DNA from 3 places in the Pseudarthrobacter sp. 1G09 genome. Region 2 is predicted to be linked to each of the others. Evidence: riboswitches for the same ligand, from Rfam matches in the RefSeq annotation. Region 2 holds a riboswitch; each other region holds the start of a gene.
The links. Region 2 has a riboswitch for cyclic di-AMP ahead of ACP3TD_RS11315 (LysM peptidoglycan-binding domain-containing protein). Riboswitches for the same ligand answer to the same signal wherever they lie in the genome.
Positions count from the first base shown of each region.

Region 1: it holds a riboswitch for cyclic di-AMP, as region 2 does, so the genes downstream of both, ACP3TD_RS04590 (hypothetical protein) here and ACP3TD_RS11315 (LysM peptidoglycan-binding domain-containing protein) in region 2, are expected to answer to the same signal.
Region 3: it holds a riboswitch for cyclic di-AMP, as region 2 does, so the genes downstream of both, ACP3TD_RS05205 (M23 family metallopeptidase) here and ACP3TD_RS11315 (LysM peptidoglycan-binding domain-containing protein) in region 2, are expected to answer to the same signal.

Region 1 covers NZ_CP188306.1:966,188-970,786, reverse strand. The annotation lists gene ACP3TD_RS04600 (response regulator transcription factor) at 96-836, shown strand; gene ACP3TD_RS04595 (HAMP domain-containing sensor histidine kinase) at 843-2,336, shown strand; cyclic di-AMP (ydaO/yuaA leader) riboswitch at 2,470-2,626, shown strand; gene ACP3TD_RS04590 (hypothetical protein) at 2,630-3,355, shown strand; gene ACP3TD_RS04585 (glyoxalase superfamily protein) at 3,529-3,897, opposite strand; gene upp (uracil phosphoribosyltransferase) at 3,956-4,591, opposite strand.
Region 2 covers NZ_CP188306.1:2,454,343-2,458,941, forward strand. The annotation lists gene ACP3TD_RS11305 (lytic transglycosylase domain-containing protein) at 1-189, opposite strand, end outside; gene ACP3TD_RS11310 (hypothetical protein) at 290-1,258, shown strand; cyclic di-AMP (ydaO/yuaA leader) riboswitch at 1,444-1,616, shown strand; gene ACP3TD_RS11315 (LysM peptidoglycan-binding domain-containing protein) at 1,620-2,465, shown strand; gene ACP3TD_RS11320 (protein adenylyltransferase SelO) at 2,558-4,033, opposite strand; gene ACP3TD_RS11325 (ribonuclease Z) at 4,030-4,599, opposite strand, start outside.
Region 3 covers NZ_CP188306.1:1,110,673-1,115,271, reverse strand. The annotation lists gene ACP3TD_RS05205 (M23 family metallopeptidase) at 9-839, opposite strand; cyclic di-AMP (ydaO/yuaA leader) riboswitch at 850-1,068, opposite strand; gene ACP3TD_RS05200 (metal-dependent transcriptional regulator) at 1,210-1,905, opposite strand; gene serC (phosphoserine transaminase) at 2,211-3,341, shown strand; gene ACP3TD_RS05190 (DUF3027 domain-containing protein) at 3,457-4,095, opposite strand; gene ACP3TD_RS05185 (cold-shock protein) at 4,102-4,485, opposite strand.

The DNA.
Region 1 (4,599 bases), 1.5 Mb from region 2:
ACCCGCTGCAACGCCCAGCTGGCTAGGCTGGGATTCACAGCTGGGGCACAGGAAGCCCAAAGCCCGCCTATATCGAAGGATCGGAGAGTTGTCCCATGGCCACCTCGCACTCCATGACCAACAACCTCCCCAAGCTCTCCCACCCGGACGGCTCCCCCATCCGCGCCCTGGTGGTGGACGACGAACCCAGCCTTTCCGAACTGATGAGCATGGGCCTGCGGATGGCGGGGTGGTCCGTGGCAGTGGCAGCGGACGGGCCCGAGGCAGTGAAGCTGGCCAAGGACTTCCGCCCCGACGTACTGGTGCTGGACGTGATGCTTCCAGGGTTCGACGGTGTAGAGCTGCTGGGCAGGATCCGCGCCTTCGCGCCGGAGGTGCCAGCACTCTTCCTGACCGCTAAAGACGCAGTCCAGGACCGCATCGTCGGCCTGGCCGCCGGCGGTGACGACTATGTCACCAAACCGTTCAGCATGGAGGAAGTCATCCTCCGCCTGCACCGGCTGGTCCAGCGCTCAGGCGTCGCAGCCATGGACACTGCCGAACTGGTGGTTGGCGACCTGGTGCTCAACGTCGACACCCGGGAAGTCACCCGCGCCGGGGATGACGTGCAGCTGACGGCCACCCAGTTTGAGCTGCTCCGCTACCTCATGGAAAACCCCAAGCGGGTCATCAGCAAGGCGCAGATCCTTGACCGGGTGTGGGACTACGACTTCGGCGGCCAGGCCAATATCGTCGAGCTTTATATCTCTTACCTGCGTAAGAAGATCGACGCCGTCCATCCGCCCATGATCCACACCGTCCGCGGGGCCGGTTACGTCATCAAGCCGGCGGAGTAGCTCGCCATGGCCTCTACAGAAGCTCCCTACACCCGGAGTTGGCTCAGGCCGGCAACCTGGCACCTGCGTACCCGCCTGATCGCCCTGGCCATGGCCCTGCTCATCGCCATCTGCGGTGCCGTTGGCATCGTGAGCTACGCATCGATGGACGCCTTCCTGACCCGGCAGCTTGACGACCAGCTCAGCCAGGCCGCCAACCTTGCCGACAACCCTGGCCGCCCGCCCTTTGGCGGCTTCAACGGACGGGACCCCCTGGACGCCCGGGGCCAAAGAATCGGCACCGTCAACGCGAGCATCCGCAGCGGCCAGGTGAGTTCAGGCGGCTTCCTCGCCTCGGACACCACCCGCCAGCCCCTGTCCACGGAGGACAAGGAAACGCTCCTTGCGCTCGATGCCAACTCCCGGCCCGTGGACCGTTCCATGTCCAGCGGTGATTATCGGCTGATCGCGGTCCAGACAAGCTCCGGTGACACCCTGGTCACGGGGCTCCCCCTGGCCGCCAAGGAAAGTACCCTCAGGTCCTTCGTGTGGACCTTCGTGTTCGTCTCGCTGGGCGGACTGCTGCTGGTCGGACTGGTGGGAACGGTGCTGATCCGCCGCACCATGAAACCCCTGGAACAGCTCTCGGAGGTTGCCACCCGGGTGTCTGAACTGCCCCTGGACGCCGGCGAGGTGGCGCTCGCCGTCCGCGTGCCGCCGTCGAACTCCAACCCGGGCACCGAAGTGGGAAGTGTGGGGCATGCATTGAACCTCATGCTGGACAACGTGGCCAGCGCCTTGGAAGCCCGGCAGAAGAGCGAAACGAAGGTGCGCCAGTTCGTGGCTGACGCCTCGCATGAGCTCCGTACCCCACTGACCGCCATCCGCGGCTACACCGAGCTGATGCGGATGACGGAGGACTTCACTCCCGACGGCCAGAAATCGCTGGCCCGGGTCCAGAGCCAGTCCGAGCGGATGACGGCACTGGTGGAGGACCTGCTGCTCCTGGCGCGGCTGGATGAGGGCCAGCCGCTCAAGCTGGCCGAGGTGGACCTGACGCAGCTGGTGGTGGAAAGCGTCAGCGACGAAAAGGTCATGGCCCCCAGCCACACCTGGCGGCTCGATCTTCCCGCGGAGCCGGTGCTGGTCAACGGGGACGGCGCGCAGCTGCGGCAGGTACTGATGAACCTGCTGTCCAACGCCCGGAAACACACCCCTGCCGGAACCACCGTGGTGGCCGGCGTCGGCACGGCTCCGGATGGCGCGGCCATCGTGACGGTCACGGACGACGGCGGAGGCATCCCGGCGGACTTCGTGGACCAGGTCTTTTCACGCTTCGCCCGCGCAGACGCGGCCCGCAAGGGCAGCGGCGACCAGGCCGGCGCGGCCGTTGCCGAGGGCACCAGCGGGCTGGGCCTGTCCATCGTCCAGTCCATCGTGGAAGCCCACGGCGGCCGGGTAACGGTCACATCACGGCCCGGGATGACGGAGTTCGCGCTGCGCCTGCCGACCGTAGCCTGAATTTGCCAAGGCGACGCGCCGTCGTCGTGACGTCTGTTACCTAAATGTGACTTAAGCGCCGCTCTCCTGTACCGTCGATATGGTGCGGTTCCCGTTCGGGCCGCATATCCGGATGACGCCAAGCTCTGCCACTTCCCGGATTTCGCTTGAACTAAGGCAGAGGCGGGGGACCCACGTCCCGGGCAACGCAGTACTGCCCTTGGGGTTAAGCCAGCACGTGTATTTGCCGTGCGGCCGGATGCCCTCATCCGAACCCGACAGCTAACTCCGCAGGTGTGAGAGGCGAATCAAATATGTCTAAATTCACGGTAAAACCGCGCCCAAAATCGGCTCCGAGCCACAGCGCGCAGCCTGAAACCCGCAAGAAGTCTTCCTTCGGCAAGCGCGCCGCGGTCCTCGCAGTGTCCGCAGCGATGCTGGTGGGCGTGGGCGCCGCAGGCCAGGCCACCGACGCCATGTCCCGTGTGGCTGCCGCCGGCTCCGAGTCCCCCGCGGCCGCCGATTCCCAGATGAGCATCGAGAAGAGTGAAATCCGCTCGAACCCGGCTGCGTCGGCGCCCGCCGAGCTCAAGGTGCAGCCTCAGGAGGCGGCACCGGCGCCCGCACCCGCGGCAGAACCTGCCCCGGCCGCAGCGCCCGCACCGGAACCGGCACCTGCTCCCGCACCGGAGCCTGCTCCCGCTCCCGAGCCTGCTCCCGTCGTTGCCGTCAACGATCCTGCGGGCGCACAGGCATACGCGTCCGGCCAGCTGGCCAGCTACGGGTGGGCACAGGACCAGATGCAGTGCCTGGTCACCCTGTGGACCAAGGAATCCGACTGGACCACCACCGCCACCAACGCCAGCAGCGGCGCCTACGGCATCGTCCAGTCCCTGCCCGCCGAGAAGATGGCGAGCGCCGGCCCCGACTACCTGACCAACTACCGCACCCAGATCAACTGGGGCCTGAACTACATCAAGGAGCGTTACCAGTCGCCGTGTGGCGCCCTGAACTTCCACTTGGGCAACAACTGGTACTAAAAGCCCTCACTGGCTGAGGCCCTTCCGACCGGCCGCCGCCGAACCTTCCCGGTTCAGCGGCGGCCGTCGTCGTCTCCACAGCCATGCGTGCGAGGCAGCAGTTCTTCCGTGCGTTAGGCAGCAGGCTTTGGGATGGCTTCCGGCCATCGAGCGGATTGGGCCGGGACGTGCCGTTACCGTCCCGGGATGTACTGGACGGCCCAGCGGTTGCCGTCGGGGTCTGCGAAGTACACGAAATGACCCCAGTCCTGGACGTCCACATCGCTGACATCCACGCCGTTGTTCTTCAGGTGGTCGTGGGCGGCCTGGATGTCGCTGACCACCAGCTGGAGGTTGGAGCCTGTACCCGGAGGAGCGTCCGTGAGGCCTTCACCGATACAGATGGAACATGCTGAACCGGGCGGGGTCAGCTGAACGAAGCGGATGGACTCCGATGGGCGTTCGTCGAAGTCGGCGTTGAAACCAACCTTGTTAACGTAGAAATCCTTGGCGCGGTCCACATCGGACACGGGGACAAACACGAGTTCAAGTTTCCAGTCCATTGCCACAGGCTACGGCCGGACCCCATATTGCGGAAGGCTTTCCGCCCGGTCAATGCGGTTAGCCGGCGATGCCGTACAGGCGATCACCCGCGTCCCCAAGGCCCGGAACGATGTAGGACTTTTCGTTCAGCTTCTCGTCAATCGATGCAAGGACGATGTGCACGTTTGCTTCGCCCAGTTCCTCCTCCAGCTTGGCCAGGCCCTCCGGAGCCGCCAGCAGGCAGATGCACGTGACATCCGATGCCCCGCGCTTGAACAGGAACTTGATGGCCTCGCGCAGGGTTCCGCCCGTGGCAAGCATGGGGTCCAGGACGAAGACCTGCCGGCCGGTAAGGTCCTCGGGCAGCCGCTCTGCGTAGGTGATGATGTCCAGGGTTTCCTCGTCGCGGGCCATGCCCAGGAAACCCACTTCTGCAGTAGGGACCAGCTTGGTCATACCCTCCAGCATGCCGAGGCCGGCGCGCAGGATGGGGACCACCAACGGCGTGGGCTTGGTGAAGGCCGTGCCCACAGTGGTGCTGACCGGCGTCTCGATAGTGACGGGTTCGGTGCGGACCTCGCGCGTGGCCTCGTACGCCAGCAGGGTCACCAGCTCTTCGGTCAGCTGCCGGAACACGGGCGAAGGGGTGTTCTTATCCCGGAGAACAGTGAGCTTATGGGCGACCAGCGGGTGGTCCACAACGAGAGTGCGCATTGCTCAAA
Region 2 (4,599 bases):
GCCGATCCGGGTGATTTCGGCCGCTGTGCCCGCTTCAGACTCCCTGGCTTTCCGGACGTCCTCCCATGAGGGGTATCTTTCCGGCGGGAGCTCCGCGGCCGACGCCGGAACAAGGGCTGCGCCCAGCAGGGCAAACACCAGAAGTCCTCCGAGCACCGGGGACTTCAGTTTGGTAACGAACAGGGGCATAGTCCCGTAGCCTACGGCCTCAACCACAGGTTGAGGGTTTACAGCTGTGGATTGTTATCCAGCAGAGACGGAAGCCGCGCCGCAGCCCTAGACTGTGCCCATGGCCGGCGCCATCACACCAAGCACCACACCAGCCCGCCGCGGCCCGGCCTCCGCACGGACGGCAGGACGGGCAAACGCCAGGCTGCCGTTGCCGTTCCTGACCGCGGCAGTACTGGCGGTGTCGGCCTGCACCCCGCAGCAGCCCACCCCTGCAGCGTCCCCCGCTGCCACCGCCCCCGGGCCGGTGACCATCGAGGTAAACCAGTCCCGCGACCAGTACGGGCAGCATGCCATCCTGCTCCAGCTCACCAACACCACGGACGGTCTCCTGACAGTGGACCTGGCGCGCGTCAGTTCCCCGCTGTTCGACGGGGACATCGAGTGGACCCCGCAAGCGGGCAGCCTGGAGCTTCCGCCGCACCAGCCCAAAAGCGTGCCCGCACAGCTTCCACCCCCGGCCTGCGCTGACCTGGCAACGGCATCGCCGCAGGCCAGCGCCACGGTATCCTTCGCTGCGGAAGGACAGCACCCGGCAGCGCTGAGCCTTCCGGCGCCGGATCCCTTCGGCGTGCTGCCGCGCAACAATAGCGAGCTCTGCCTGGCCGCCGACGCCGCGAAAGTGGCCGGACTGGCCCTGGACCCGCACCTTGGGGTGGCGGCGGACGGCCGCACCGCCGTCGTCCTCCTTCGCATCAGCCCCCAGCCGACGGCCCCTGGAGGGACTCCGCCCCTCACGCTGCGCAGCGTGGGCGGCACTCCCCTGCTGGCGGAGGCCGGGCCCGAGTCCGGGGCTGAGCCGTGGCCGCGGAACCTGACGGTCCGGACGGGGGAAACCGGCACTGTCCTGGCCCTGAGGGTGCGCCCCGCCCGGTGCGATCCACACGCCGTGGCGGAAGATAAAGTGGGCACCCTGCTGCCCCTCACCGTCACCGTCGGGACCCGGGAAGGTGTCCTGAAAGTGGCCGCCGGCGGGCCGTTGCGTGCGCAACTTTATGACTTTGTTACGCAGGCCTGCCAGACCGGCTAGGCCCCGGGCATCATCCGAGGTCACCGCGGCGTTCCGGGGCGCCCTCCGGCCGGTGGCTTCATCCGAGAGGTCCGACTCGTATGTTATCCAAATGTGACAATCGGGTGAACGTCGGGTTATGGTCGTACACGTGTCCCTCCCAAGCGGGACATTCCCCTCAGCTTGCCGAGCCCTGCCGCTGAACCGGGATTCAATCGCTTTCCAGCTGGCAGGGACGGGGGAACCAAGTTTCCGCGGCTTCACCGAAGCCTTGGGGTTAAGTCGATAGCGCCTTCCGTCCCTGACGAAGTGCGCTACCGGCCGGGCATCTCCAGCCCGAACCCGACAGCTCACCCCGCAGGCATGGGAGAGGCGATCAACCGTGTCAAAAAATTTCACCACCGCCCGTCACCGCGCTACTCCGGCCGGCTCCATCGCGCTTCAGGGTTTGGCCGTGACGGCCAAGGCCCAGGCCCGGACATTTGGACGCCCGGCACTCGCAGTAGCCGCAGCATCGGGCATTGCGTTCGGCGTCGGAGCTCCGGCACATGCAGGCGTGACCGGCCCGGACAGCACCGAAACCACTAACGTCCAGGCATACTCGGCTCCGGCCGCGCCCGTAGCCGCTGCCCCTGCAGCCGCTGCCGGCAACGTCCACACGGTTGCTTCCGGTGACACCCTCGGCGCCATTGCGTCCGCCTACGGGGTTGGCCTGAACGACGTCCTGGCAGCCAACGGCCTCGACGTTTCCTCGATCATCTACCCCGGTGACCAGATTGCCATTCCCGGCGCCGGCTACGCAGCACCGGCCGCTCCGGCCGTTGCTCCTGCAGCGGCACCGGTCCAGGCCGCAAGCACCGCTCCCGCCAACACCGGCATGAACCTCGGCTACGCCTCCGCAACGCCTGCGGCCACCGGCTCGGGCACGGGCGCTGCCATCCTCGCCAACGCCTACGGCCAGGTTGGCGTTACCCAGGACTGCACCGCCATGGTGGAGAAGGCCCTGCGCGCCGTCGGCAAGTCCGTCGGAGACCTGGCTCCCGGCCAGTTCTTCCAGTACGGCACCGTGGTGGGCGCCCCCGCCCCGGGTGACCTCGTCATCTCCGCGGGCCACGTCGGTGTGTACGCCGGTGACGGCCAGATGGTCAGCGGCGGCGTCAACGGCAGCCAGACCCAGGTGCACTCCGTCAGCTGGGTTGGTGCAGCCTCCTACGTACGGGTCGCATAGCCTGCTGAGCACGTAGCTTCCAGCGCATAGAGCTGCAAAAAGGGCGGTAGCCGGGATGTCCCGGCTACCGCCCTTTTGCTGTGTTGGCAGGCTCAGGTGCCGCAGAAGGTCGTGTACGTCCCGAAGTCCTCCGGGGCACCTTCGGCGTACCGCTCCAGGCCAGGGCGTTCGCTGTACGGCGCCGTCACCGCTTCCAGCAGCCGGTGCAGTGGATCCAGGTCCCCGCCGGTAGCCGCGGCCAGGGCCTCTTCGACGAGGTGGTTCCGGGGAATGTACGCGGGATTGGTGCGGTCCATCAGCCCGGCATCCGGCCCCAGCTTCTGCCAGCGTTCGGCCCAGGCATCGTACGCAGCCAGGTCCATGACCATCCCGCGGACAGGCCGACTGTCACCCCGGGCGGCCTTGGCCAGGTTCCTGAAGAAGAGCGTGTAGTCCACCGGGCCGTCCTTGAGGATGCCGGTGACGCCGTCCACCAGGTCAGAGACCTCCTCGGCTGCCGCCGTATCCGGCTTCCCCGCAGCAAGGCCCAGTTTGGTGGCCATGCCGCCAAACCACGCCGCACTGTAATGCCGCCGGAACCCGCCCAGCGCCTCCACCGCCACGGGAACCGCCGCCTCCTGGTCTTCGTCGATGAGCGGCAGCATGGCTTCGGCGAGGCGGGCCAGGTTCCATTCGGCCATGACCGGCTGGTTGGCGTATGAATACCGGCCACCGACGTCGATGGAGCTGTACACGGCGGCCGGGTTGAACGCGTCGATGAACGCACAGGGGCCGTAATCGATCGTTTCGCCGGAGATGGTCATGTTGTCTGTATTCATCACGCCGTGGACGAACCCCACCAGCATCCACTGCGCCACGAGCGAGGCCTGCGCCGCCACCACGGCCCGGTACAGGGCGAGGTAGGGGTTCTCCTCCGCAGCGGCTTCCGGATAGTGGCGGCTGATGGCATGGTCCGCCAGCCGGCGCAGGAGTTCGGTGTTGTCCGTGGCCCGAGCATACTGGAAGCTGCCCACCCGAAGGTGGCTGCCGGCCACCCGGGCCAGCACTGCGCCGGGCAGCATGTCATCCCGGCGCACCTGCCGTCCGGTCGCCACCACGGCGAGGGAGCGGGTGGTGGGGATGCCGAGGGCATGCATGGCCTCGCTGACCACGTATTCGCGGAGCATGGGCCCGACGACGGCACGGCCGTCACCGGCGCGGGCGAACGGCGTGCGGCCGGAGCCTTTCAGGTGCAGGTCCTTCAGCCGTCCGCGGGCATCCTCCAGCTCACCCAGCAGCAGTGCGCGGCCGTCACCGAGGAGGGGCGAGTAGCCGCCGAACTGGTGCCCGGCGTAGGCCTGGGCCACGGGCGTGGCACCTTCCGGGACGTGGTTGCCCAGCAGGAACCGCACTCCCTCTTCCGAGCCCAGGTACGCCGGGTCGAGCCCCAGTTCCGCGGCGAGCGGTCCGTTGAGTACCAGGAGTTTGGGGTCCGGGGCTTCCTCCGCTTCCCAGGGCACCGCCAGCTCGTTGAGTTCGCGGGCGAAGCGGCCACCCAGGGCGACAGTCGATTCTGCAGCAGCAGTCATGGTTTAAACCCTATCTCCGCGGCGGCCGTTGCAGGCCCGCCGCGGCGGTTCGGAAGGCGGATGCGCTGGAGGTCGTCGGCGGCGATGACTGTGGCGCCCTTGGCGCGGGCAGACGCCTGCCGGGCCAGGAGGGTGACGTCATTGCCGTACCGGGACGAGAAGTGCGTGAGCACCAGCGTCCGTGCGCTCCCATGTCCCGCCAAATCGCCAGCCTGCCCGGCGGTGAGGTGCCGGTACTCCTCCGCCAGCCCGCCGTCGTCGTCGCTGAAGGTGGACTCGGCCACCAGGAGGTCAGCGCCGTCAGCAAGGTCTTCGGCACCGTCGCACGGGGCGGTGTCCATGACGAACGCGAAACGCTGCCCGGGGCGCGGCACGCTGACATCCGCGAGTCCGACGCCGGCAAGGGTACCTTCGCGCCGGAGGCGGCCAACGTCCGGTCCGGCGATGCCCGCTGCCGCAAGGCGGTGGGGCAGGAAGGTGCGGCCCTCGGGCTCGGTGAGGCGGTACCCGTATGTTTCGATCCGGTGCTTGAGCGGCCGGATGTGGAGGCATTCCGCCACCTCGCC
Region 3 (4,599 bases), 1.3 Mb from region 2:
TCATTTGGCTAGAGCCAACCGGTGGGGTCGACAACCTCGCCGTTGACCTGGACTTCAAAGTGGAGGTGGCAGCCCGTGGAGGCGCCGGTGGTCCCGCTAAGGGCTATGACGTCGCCCCGGGAGACGGTTTGGCCCTCCTTCACGTTGAACGACGACAGGTGGTTGTAGGTGGTCTCCAGGCCGTTGCCGTGGTCCACCACCACCCTGTTGCCGCCGCCGTACTGGTGCCAGCCCACAAAGGTCACGGTTCCGGTGGCGGCAGCCATCACGGAGGTACCGCACTGGGCAACATAGTCCTGCCCGCGGTGGAAGTCGCCGGTGCCGCCGGTGATGGGGCTGACGCGGTAGCCGAACGGCGATGCCGTGGTCATGGTGGCCAGCGGGGCCCCCAGGGTACCGGCGGATGCAGCCCGGGAGACCGATCCTGCGGACTGGGCGCTGAGCAGCTGCTTGAGCTTGCCGTCAGGGTCCGCCTGGGTGACGACGGCGGAGCGGCTGAAGTCGATCTGGGCGCCTGCTTCCGCGGAAATTGCGGGCTGCGGCGTCACCGATGAGGCGGCAACGGCACCGGTTCCGCTGGCGTCAGTTGCCATGACGGGACTGGTGACAGGGACGGTAACGGTAAGCACCAGGCCGGTGGCGGCAAGCGCGATGCCGGCCTTCTGGCCGATGCCGCTGGCCGAGGCGAATTCCGTTATCTGGCGGAATGGACCCCGACGGCGGCGCGCGTCACGGTGGAGATCGCGGGGGCGCGGGGTCTCGGCAGCTTGGACGGCCCCGACAGCACGCGGCGTAGCAGCGGGGCCCGCCGCGCGGCGGCGGCCCCGGGGGGTCTGCATGGTCAAGAAGGTTTCCTCTCTGGATAGCCTGCGAAGTTAGCTGTCGGATTCGGGTCAGAGAGTTCACAGACCCGGTCCGCCGTAAGCAAGCTGCGGCACAGAGAAATCCCCGGAAGGTTCCTTCACTGGAAGAGGCTTGCTGCTGACGGACTTCACCCCAAGGCAGTCCCCCGCTGCCAGTTGTGGTTCCCCCGCCTCTGCCAGTTATGACTTGGTGCTCCTGATCCGCTGGCAGAGCTCGGCTCCAGATCAGGTAACGCTTAAGTATCAACGCTTTCGTTCAACTATAGGGGCTTAAGTCCCTTAGTAACAATTCCGTTATTTTTGCGTGATCCAGCTCCCACGGGGTAAAAGCAGGGCTTTTACGGTGTCAGTTGACGGCTACGAATACGTGGGCAGCCACTTCGGGAGGCAGTTCCAGAGCGCCTTCAATGCCCGGAACACGGACCGAAATGTAGTCCCCCACACGCTCCAGCGATACCGCCGCTCCGGGGCGGATGCCGCCTTCGTCGAGCTGGGACAGGAGCTCGGGCTCCACCTGGATGGGTTCGGCCAACCGGCTGATGGTCACGGCAGAGGCGGGGCCGTACGTCTTCATGGCCTCAAGAAGGCTGATCGCGCCGTCGGCCAAGGACAGCTCCGGGTTGCCACCCAGTGCGGCCAGTCCGGGAATCGGGTTTCCGTAGGGCGATTCGGTGGGGTGGTTGAGCAGTTCGTAGATCCGGCGCTCAACGCGCTCACTCATCACATGCTCCCAGCGGCACGCTTCGTCGTGGACGTAGGCCCAGTCCAGGCCGATGACGTCAGCCAGGAGCCGTTCCGCAAGGCGGTGCTTGCGCATGACCTCCGTGGCACGTTTGCGGCCCACCTCGGTGAGCTCCAGGTGGCGGTCGCCGGACACCACCACCAGGCCGTCACGCTCCATCCGGCCGATGGTCTGGGACACGGTGGGGCCAGAGTGGCGCAACCGCTCGGCAATACGGGCCCTCAGGGCAACGATGTTCTCTTCCTCCAGCTCCAGGATGGTCCGAAGGTACATCTCCGTAGTGTCGATCAGATCCGTCATCCAGCTCAGCTCCTCGAGCGCAATACCCTGCGTTGTTCCGCGTTGTCCCGCGTTGTCCAGCACAATCCGCCGCCATGCGGCGCGACATAGTCCGGAGGCAAGCTTAGCCTATTTTGACTTTGTCCTAATAGTTGCAGGCTCCAGGTTCCCGTGTCTCAATGTTTGGACTTTGGCGGCTCCGGCTCCCGCGCCTACGCCTGTTCAGGCAGAATGGGAAAGGCCTGTATTGCAGTCACTGCCGACTGTCGGGCGGCGTTATCCGCCCGACCGGCCAAAGCCACCTCCCCGCCGACATTGGAGCACCCGTGAGCGAAACCAGCATCACTATTCCCGCCGACCTCCTGCCCCGGGACGGACGGTTCGGAGCCGGGCCATCCAAGGTCAGGCAGGAACAGATCGATGCGCTCTCTGCGGCGTCGAAAACCATTCTGGGCACGTCCCACCGGCAGGCCCCCGTCAAGAACCTCGTGGGCTCGGTCCGCGAGGGCCTCAGCCAGTTCTTCCGCGCGCCCGAGGGCTACGAGGTTGTCCTCGGCGTCGGCGGTTCCACCGCGTTCTGGGATATTGCATCCTTCGGCCTCGTGGAGAAGAAGGCCCAGCACCTGTCCTTTGGTGAGTTCGGGTCGAAGTTCGCCGCCGCCACCAACAAGGCACCCTTCCTGGATGCGTCCTCCATCATCACGTCGGACCCGGGCACCCGCCCGGCAGCCTTGGCCGAGGCCGGCGTCGACGCGTACGCCTGGCCGCAGAACGAAACCTCCACCGGCGTCGCCGCTCCGGTAAAGCGCGTAGCGGATGCCGATGAGGGCGCACTGGTCCTGGTAGATGCGACCTCCGCCGCCGGCGGCCTGGACGTCGATGTGGCCGAGAGCGACGTCTACTACTTCGCCCCGCAGAAGAACTTCGCCTCCGACGGCGGCCTGTGGCTTGGCCTGTTCTCCCCCGCCGCCCTCGAACGCGCAGCTCGGATCAAAGCCAGCGACCGCTGGATCCCGGATTTCCTGGACCTCCAGACCGCCATCGACAACTCGAAGCTGAACCAGACCTACAACACCCCGTCGCTGTCCACGCTGGTAACGCTGGACGCGCAGGTGCAGTGGCTGAACTCCAACGGCGGCCTGGACTTCGCAGCTGGACGCACCGCCGACTCCGCCGGCCGCATCTACACCTGGGCCGAGGCATCTGACTACGCGACTCCGTTCGTCACCAACCCGGACGAACGCTCGAACGTCATTGCCACCATCGACTTCGACGACTCTGTTGATGCCGCCGCGGTAGCCAAGGTCCTGCGCGCCAACGGCATCGTGGACACGGAGCCTTACCGCAAGCTGGGCCGCAACCAGCTCCGTATCGCCACCTTCGTCGCCATCGACCCCGAGGACGTTTCGGCCCTGCTGGCCAGCATCGACTTTGTGGTGGGCGAGCTGCGCAAGTAGCTCCCACCGTCGGCAAGGCCCCGGCGACAGAACATGCGACGGCGCCGCCCGGGTTTACCCCGGACGGCGCCGTTTGCTGTTGGTTGGGTCAACACGACCACTGAAAGGGGGCTGGCTAGCCCTCCCCTTCGACTGGCTGGCCAGCGTCCGAAGACCCGGCCTGCTGGGCAGGCTCTGCCATTTCAGTCTCCGGTTCGGCTTCCGGTCCTCCGGCAGCAGCAGCGGCGGGTTCCCCGGCAGCCTGGGCGTCGGGAACCGCGCGCTCCCGCTCGTGATCCTCTTCCCGGGCGTCCTCCGGCCGCACCCGCTCAGCCCACGGCACCCATTCCGGGGCCAGGATCGAATCCTCGGAGGGCAACAGGCCCAGTTCGTTGACCGTCACCAGCTTGGAGCGGGAGTTGCGGGTGATGACTGCGTACCACTGCCAGCCCGAGTAGCCAGGCAGCCTGGATTCGAACAGGTGCGTCACCAGGCGGTCGCCTTCGCTTTTGGCGGCCAGGTGTTGACCGATGTCCGACGCCGAGGTGATTCCCTCAAGGGCAGTCCTGGCAACGTCGACGGCAGCGGCCAGGAATGCGTCCGGCTTCCCTGTCCGCCATACCGGCACGCCGGCCTTGCGTTGGGGAGCCGCCTTCACGGCCGCGGCAGCGCGGGAGACGGCGGTGCGCTCCGAGGCAGCTGCCTGGGGCACAACTGCTGCCTCCTGTTCCAAGGCCTGCATTCCTGCGTCGGGCTGTTCAGCTTCCGGATTCATTGCTGCCTAAACGTCCAGCTCGTCGGCAACCTTACGCAGGGCGGCGGCAATGGTCTTGCCCTTGTTACCGTCCGGGTACTTGCCGTTGGACAGGGTGCCCGAGAGATTGTCGAGGACACTCACCAGATCCTGGACCAGGGGCGCAAGGTCGCGGGCGCTGGGCCGCTTGGCTTTGGCGATGGAGGGAGTCTTGTCGAGGACGCGCAGGCCCAGGGCCTGGGCACCCTTGCGGCCGTCGGCCACGCCGAACTCCACGCGGGTGCCGGCCTTGAGTTCCGTTACGCCCTCGGGCAGCGACGATTTGGGCAGGAAGACCTCCTGGCCGTCCTCGCCCGCGAGGAACCCGAAGCCTTTGTCCTTGTCATACCACTTGACCTTGCCGGTAGGCATTGAATCAACCTTCTTCGTTCTGCTGTTGTGAGACACGGCCGGCCGCCACCGCATCCGCACCGGTTGTGCGGGTTTAAGGTATGGCAGCTGCGTACCGTGTTGGTCTTTATCCTT